One region of the Cellulosimicrobium funkei genome, then DNA from elsewhere that is predicted to be linked to it. Evidence: predicted binding sites of a transcription regulator. Region 1 holds the regulator's gene; the other holds the start of a gene.
The links. The regulator LexA, encoded in region 1, represses DNA repair genes until DNA is damaged. The targets are predictions, from matches to a motif close to TCGAACANNTGTTCGA.

Region 1 (3,399 bases):
GTTCTGGCAGACGACCGACCGCGACGTGGCCACCGCTGCGCTCCGCCGCCTCGCCGCCCTAGGCTGAGCCCTTTCCAGCGACTTCACGGAGGCGACATGACGAGCACGTCACCGCAGGGCACCGGCGACGCGACCACGGGCGGTCCGGGAGGGGGAGCGCGGACCACGAAGCTCGCGATCGTCGGCGCCGGTGCCGTCGGCTCGACGCTGGCCTACGCCGCGCTCATGCGCGGCGCGGCGCGCACGGTGGCGCTCCTCGACGTCAACCGCGCGAAGGTCGAGGCCGAGGTCCTCGACCTCCAGCACGGCATCCAGTTCATGCCCATGGCGCGCGTCGAGGGGTCCGACGACGTCGCGGTGTGCGCGGGCGCCGACGTCGTCGTGGTCACGGCCGGCGCCAAGCAGAAGCCGGGCCAGACGCGTCTCGACCTCGCCGAGGGCACGATCGGGCTCATGCGGACGATCCTCCCGGGCCTCGTGGAGGTCGCCCCGGATGCCGTCTACGTCATGGTGACCAACCCGGTCGACATCGTCACGTACGCGGCGCTCAAGTTCTCGGGGCTGCCCCCGACCCAGCTCTTCGGCAGCGGCACCGTGCTCGACTCCTCGCGGCTGCGGTTCCTCGTGGCGCAGCACTGCGGCGTCGCGGTGCAGAACGTGCACGCGTACATCGCGGGGGAGCACGGCGACAGCGAGATCCCGCTCTGGAGCTCCGCGACGATCGGCGGTGCGCCGCTGCTCGAGTGGCAGGGCATCGGCGGTCGGGGACCGCTCACGGGCGACGTGCGCGACGAGATCGCGCGGGAGGTCGTGCAGTCGGCCTACCGGATCATCGAGGGCAAGGGCGCGACCAACTACGCGGTCGGGCTCGCGGGCACCCGGATCATCGAGGCGGTGCTCGCCGACGAGCACCGGGTGCTGCCCGTGTCGACGCTCCTCGACGGCATCTACGGGCTCGAGGACGTCTGCCTGTCGCTCCCGACGCTCGTCGACCGCCGGGGCGCGACGGAGCGCGTCGAGGTCCCGCTCGCGGACGACGAGCTCGCGGGCCTGCGCTCGTCCGCGGAGTCGCTGCGCGCGGTCGCGCGACGCTTCGGGCTCTGAGCCCACGGGCTCGTCGGGCCTGGCACGACGAGAGCCGGGCGGTCGAGGGACCGCCCGGCTCTCGTGCTGTCCGGAGCCTGCCCGCAGGGGCGCCCGGAGCCGCTCGGGGACCGTTCAGAGGCTGCGCAGGACGGAGACGACGCGCCCCAGCACCTGGGCGTCGTCGCCGGGGATCGGGTCGTACGCGGCGTTGTGCGGCATGAGCCAGACGTGGCCGTCGGCGCGCCGCAGGCTCTTCACGGTGGCCTCGCCGTCGATCATCGCGGCCACGATCTCGCCGTTCTCCGCGACCGGCTGGCGCCGCACGACGACCCAGTCGCCGTCGCAGATCGCGGCGTCGATCATCGAGTCGCCCTGCACGCGCAGGAGGAAGAGCTCTCCCTCGCCGACGAGCTGGCGCGGCAGCGGGAAGACGTCCTCCACGACCTGCTCCGCGAGGATCGGGCCACCGGCGGCGATACGGCCGACGACGGGGACGTACGACGGCGCGGGGTGGGCCTCGTCGTACGCCGGCTCGGGGGCCGTGCCAGCTGGCGCGAGCGGGGTCGCGCGGCGGGCGTCGTCGGGCTGGACCACCTCGATGGCGCGCGGACGGTTCGGGTCGCGCCGCAGGAACCCCTTGCGCTCGAGCGTGGTGAGCTGGTGCTTGACGGAGGACGGGCTCGTGAGCCCGACGGCCTCGCCGATCTCGCGCATGCTCGGCGGGTAGCCGCGCTGCTCGACGCACGCGCGGATGGTCTCGAGCACGAGCCGCTGGCGCGGGGTGAGCCCGTCACCCCCTGCCGACCCGTCCGGCAGCTCGCGCACCTCGGCGAGCCCCCGTGCCCTGTCCGTGCCTCGTCCCGCCATGGTCGCTCCGCCCTCGTCCGTCGCGTGCCGCCGGCGCCAGCCGGGCCTGCGGCCTCCCCTCCCCGGAGCGTGCGCCCCGGGAGCTCGGTCGCCCCTCCGGGTCCGAGCGGACATGTCCGGCGAACCGACCTGAGCCCAGGCTAGGGGAGGATGCGACACGAATCAAACACCTGTTCGAGCATGTCTCGACTCTGTCGGTCGTTCGTGATAGACCTTCGTACAGATGTTCTACGTACAGGTGTTCGACCGCAGCGGGTCGGCGTGGAGATGAGACGGGCACGCGGGTCCGATCGACCGGGGAAGGCGATCGGGCTCGCGGGCCGGGACGGAGGGGACATGGACACGGTGGCGATGGCGACGGCAGCGCCGCCCGCGCTCGGGCGGGGCGTTGCGGCGGAGCGAGGCGTGCGCCCGCAGGCACCGCTGCGGCTCACGCGACGCGGCCGTGCGGTCCTCGTGCTCCTCGTGGCCGTCGTGCTCGTCCTCGCGGCGCGCGTCGGCCTGGCCGTCGCGGGCGGGCCCGGGGAGCCGGTCGAGGTCCGGGTCCACGTCGTGAGCACGGGGGAGACCCTGTGGGAGCTTGCCCAGGGAGTCGCGGCCCCGGGCGAGGATCTCCGTGAGGTGGTCAGCGGGCTCGTCGAGCTGAACGGCCTGTCGTCGTCGGGCGTGCAGGCCGGCCAGACGATCCTGCTCCCGGTCGCCGAGCGGTGACGCGGCGCTCGGCCGTGGCCCAGGTCCTGTGACGCAGCACACGGTGCCGACGCGCGACAGGTCGCGACCGAGGGTTGCGCCGCTCCGTTAGGTCCGCCTAAGTTAGTGTCACCTCACACGCCGGCTGGGGGGCTGGGCGGACGAGGCGAGGAGTGTGCGGACAACCGCGACTCCTGTGCACGTCGCCGCGCGCGAGGCGAGTCGCGCGCGAGATGGGGACGGGGGCGTCCCGACGGGGGCGGTCGACTTCGACCGCCCCCGTTCTGCCGTCCACGGTCGGGTGCGCCGTCGGCGTGTTGCACCGCGCGCCCGCGACGACATACGTTCGTCGCGCCGACCTGTCGGCGCGACCCGCGGAGGAGCCCCGCCATGCACTGCCCGTTCTGCCGTCACGCGGACTCCCGCGTCGTCGACTCCCGCACGTCCGACGACGGTGCCTCCATCCGCCGGCGACGCCAGTGCCCGGAGTGCAACCGCCGCTTCACCACGATCGAGACCGCCAGCCTGTCCGTGGTCAAGCGGTCCGGGGTGACCGAGCCCTTCTCGCGCGAGAAGATCGTCAACGGCGTCCGCAAGGCTTGCCAGGGGCGCCCGGTGAACGAGGACGACCTCGCCGTCCTCGCGCAGCGCGTCGAGGAGACCATCCGCGCGAGCGGGAGCGCCGAGCTCGACGCCTACGAGATCGGCCTCGCGATCCTCGGGCCGCTGCGCGAGCTCGACGAGGTCGCCTACCTG
Region 2 (3,399 bases), on a different contig from region 1:
GATGCGGGGCGTGCCGCGCGAACGCCCGGCGATCTCGCGGGCGGCCTGGGGGTCGAGCGCGACGCCGAGCAGGCCGGCCGAGCGCGTCAGCACGCGCTCGAGCTCGTCGCCCGAGTAGAAGTCCAGGTGCCCGGTGAAGCCGAACCGGTCGCGCAGCGGCGCGGGCAGGAGCCCGGCGCGCGTCGTCGCGCCGACCGCCGTGAAGGGCGGCAGCGAGAGCGGGATGGCGCTCGCCCCGGCCCCCTTGCCCACGACGACGTCGACGCGGAAGTCCTCCATCGCCATGTAGAGGAGCTCCTCGGCCGGTCGCGCGAGCCGGTGGATCTCGTCGATGAACAGGACCTCGCCCTCCTCGAGCGAGGACAGCACCGCCGCGAGGTCGCCGGCGTGCTGGATCGCGGGCCCCGACGTCACGCGCAGCGACGTACCGAGCTCCGCGGCGATGATCATGGCGAGCGTCGTCTTGCCGAGCCCGGGCGGACCCGACAGGAGCACGTGGTCGGGCGCGCTCCCCCGCGCGAGCGCGGCCTGGAGCACGAGCGACAGCTGGTCGCGGACGACGGCCTGGCCGACGAACTCCTCCAGCCGGCGTGGCCGCAGCGCGGCCTCGGCCGCGCGTTCGAGGTCGTCCGCACCCGCCGCGACGATGCGCTCGGACGAGAACGTGCCGTCCCCGCCGAGGTCGTCGAGTCCCACCTGGTCGAAGGTCGCCATCGTCAGCTCCTCGGCCCGCCGAGGACCCGCAGCGCGGCACGCAGCGCGCCCGCCACGTCGGGTGCCTCGACGACGTCGACGCCCGCCTCGGCGAGCACGGTGGACACCGCGTCGTCGGCGGCCTTGAGGTTCCAGCCGAGCCCGACGAGCGCCTCGACCACCTGGTCGCGCCGGTCCTCCGGACGCGGCGCCGACGCCGAGGCGGTCGATCCCGCCTCGGGAGCGTCGGCGCCCGTGGGCGGGCCGAGCTTGTCGCCGAGCTCGAGCGCGATCCGCTGCGCGCCCTTGTTGCCGATGCCCGGGACGCGCACGAGCGCGGCGATGTCGGCGCCCGCGACCGCACGACGCAGGCCGTCGGGCGTGTGCACGGCGAGCATCGCGAGCGCGAGGCGCGGACCGACGCCGCTCACGGTCTGGACGGTCTCGAAGACGGCGCGCTCGTCGTCGTCGGCGAAGCCGTAGAGCGTGAACGAGTCCTCGCGCACGACGAGGCTCGTCGCGAGGCGCGCCGTCTCCCCGACGCGCAGGCCGGCGAGCGTGGCGGGCGTGGCGTGGACGAGGTAGCCCACTCCTCCGACCTCGAGCACGGCGCGGTCGAGCTGGACGCTCGCCACGACACCGCTCAGGGACGCGATCACGCAGGCTCCTCTCCCGGCCGGCAGCCCCGGCCTGGTCCGATGGTCCGCCGGCCCCGAGGACCGCCGTCGGGCCGCGCACCGAGAGGCGCGTCGAACACCCGTACGACCGCGGTCACTCTAGCAAGGGCCGCCCACCCGCCGACCGACCGACACGGACCGCCGGCACCCCCACCGGCACGACCGGCGGCAGCGTCGCCGCTAGCGCGGCGCGCGCCGTCCCTTCGCCGCGTGCTCGGCGGCCGCCCAGGCGCGCTGGGCGGCCGTGAGCTCGTGCCGCTCGCCGCCCTGCAGGGCGCCCGCGGGGCGCCACAGGTGGCAGATCGCGAGCGCGAGCGCGTCGGCCGCGTCCGCGGGCTTCGGCGGCTCCGCGAGGCCGAGGATCCCCGCGACCATGCGCTGGACCTGCTCCTTGCCGGCGCGTCCGCTCCCCGTGACCGCGGCCTTGACCTCCGACGGCGTGTGCAGCGCGACGGGGACGCCCCGCTTCGCGGCCCCGACCATCGCGATGCCCGCGGCCTGCGCGGTCCCCATGACCGTCCCGACGTTGTGCTGCGCGAACACGCGCTCGACCGCCACGACGTCGGGCACGTGCTCGTCGAACCACGCGTCGAGCCGCTCCGCGATCCGCAGCAGCCGCAGGTCGACGCTCAGCTCCGGGTCCGTCCGGATCACCCCGACCGCGACGAGCTCGGCCCGCCGCCCCCGCGCGGAGTCCACCACCCCGACACCGCACCGGGTCAGCCCAGGATCCACTCCGAGAACGCGCACCCCAGTACCCTCCCACGACCCGACCACGGAACCCGTCCGCCTCGCGGGCCGCCGACCACGGCGAGCCGACACCGGCGGGGCGGGTGAGGTGCGCGCGGTCGTGGCGGGCCTGGCGGGAGCGGCGCGAGGGACGAGCACCGCGGATGGTAGACCGCGCGCGCCTCACCCGCCCCGCCACCCCAGGGGGACCACGTCGTCGGTCTCGGTGACCGAGCCGACGGGATCAGTCGTCGTTCTCGAGCTCCGCCATGACCTCGTCCGACGCGTCGAAGTTGGCGTAGACGTTCTGCACGTCGTCGCTGTCCTCGAGCGCGTCGATGAGGCGCAGGATCTTGCGCGCGCCCTCGGCGTCGACCTCGACCTCCATCGACGGGTGCCAGATCGAGTCGGCGGAGTCGTACTCGATCCCCGCCTCCTGGATCGCGCTGCGCACGGCGACGAGGTCGCTCGCCTCGGACAGCACCTCGATGACGTCGCCGGAGTCGGTGACCTCCTCGGCCCCCGCCTCGAGCGCGGCGAGCATGACGTCGTCCTCGGTCACGCCCTCCGCCTTCGGCACGACGACGAGGCCCTTGCGCGCGAAGAGGTAGGACACGGAGCCCGGGTCGGCGAGGTTGCCGCCGTTGCGGCTGAACGCGAGGCGGACCTCGGAGGCCGCGCGGTTCTTGTTGTCGGTGAGGCACTCGACCAGGACGGCGATGCCGTTGGGGCCGTAGCCCTCGTACATGATCGTCTGGTAGTCGACGGCGTCGGCGCCGGTGCCCGAGCCGCGCTTGACGGCGCGGTCGATGTTGTCGTTGGGGACCGACGACTTCTTCGCCTTCTGGATGGCGTCGAACAGCGTCGGGTTGCCCGCGGGGTCACCGCCGCCCGTGCGCGCCGCGACCTCGATGTTCTTGATGAGCTTCGCGAAGAGCTTGCCGCGCTTGGCGTCGATGGCCGCCTTCTTGTGCTTGGTCGTGGCCCACTTGGAGTGCCCTGACATGCGTTCCTACCCCTTCGCGATTCTGACGAACAGCTCGTGCACGCGCGCGTCCCCGGAGATCTCCGGGTGGAACGAGGTGGCGAGCAGCGATCCCTGCTGGACTGCGACGATCCTACCGGCGGCAGCCGCCGGGATGCCGGGTGCGCCGTGCTCGGGGATCCGTGCGAGCACCTCGACCCCGGGCCCGGCCTCCTCGACCCAGGGCGCCCGGATGAACACGGCGTGCACCGCGTCCTCGTCCTGGCCCGGTCTCGGTGCGCCGTCGCGCCCGTCGTCCGCCGGCGCCAGACCCGC

Region 2: the regulator LexA is predicted to act here: its motif matches at 1,443-1,458, upstream of ruvA (Holliday junction branch migration protein RuvA).

Annotation. Positions count from the first base shown of each region.
Region 1 covers NZ_FTMI01000008.1:146,256-149,654, forward strand. Annotated here, with positions in the region: gene BXA05_RS17915 (ATP-dependent DNA helicase) at 1-67, shown strand, start outside; gene BXA05_RS17920 (L-lactate dehydrogenase) at 97-1,104, shown strand; gene lexA (transcriptional repressor LexA) at 1,219-1,953, opposite strand; gene BXA05_RS17930 (LysM peptidoglycan-binding domain-containing protein) at 2,290-2,664, shown strand; gene nrdR (transcriptional regulator NrdR) at 3,034-3,399, shown strand, end outside.
Region 2 covers NZ_FTMI01000003.1:490,924-494,322, forward strand. Annotated here, with positions in the region: gene ruvB (Holliday junction branch migration DNA helicase RuvB) at 1-714, opposite strand, end outside; gene ruvA (Holliday junction branch migration protein RuvA) at 717-1,352, opposite strand; gene ruvC (crossover junction endodeoxyribonuclease RuvC) at 1,551-2,120, opposite strand; gene BXA05_RS10390 (YebC/PmpR family DNA-binding transcriptional regulator) at 2,344-3,105, opposite strand; gene pdxT (pyridoxal 5'-phosphate synthase glutaminase subunit PdxT) at 3,112-3,399, opposite strand, start outside.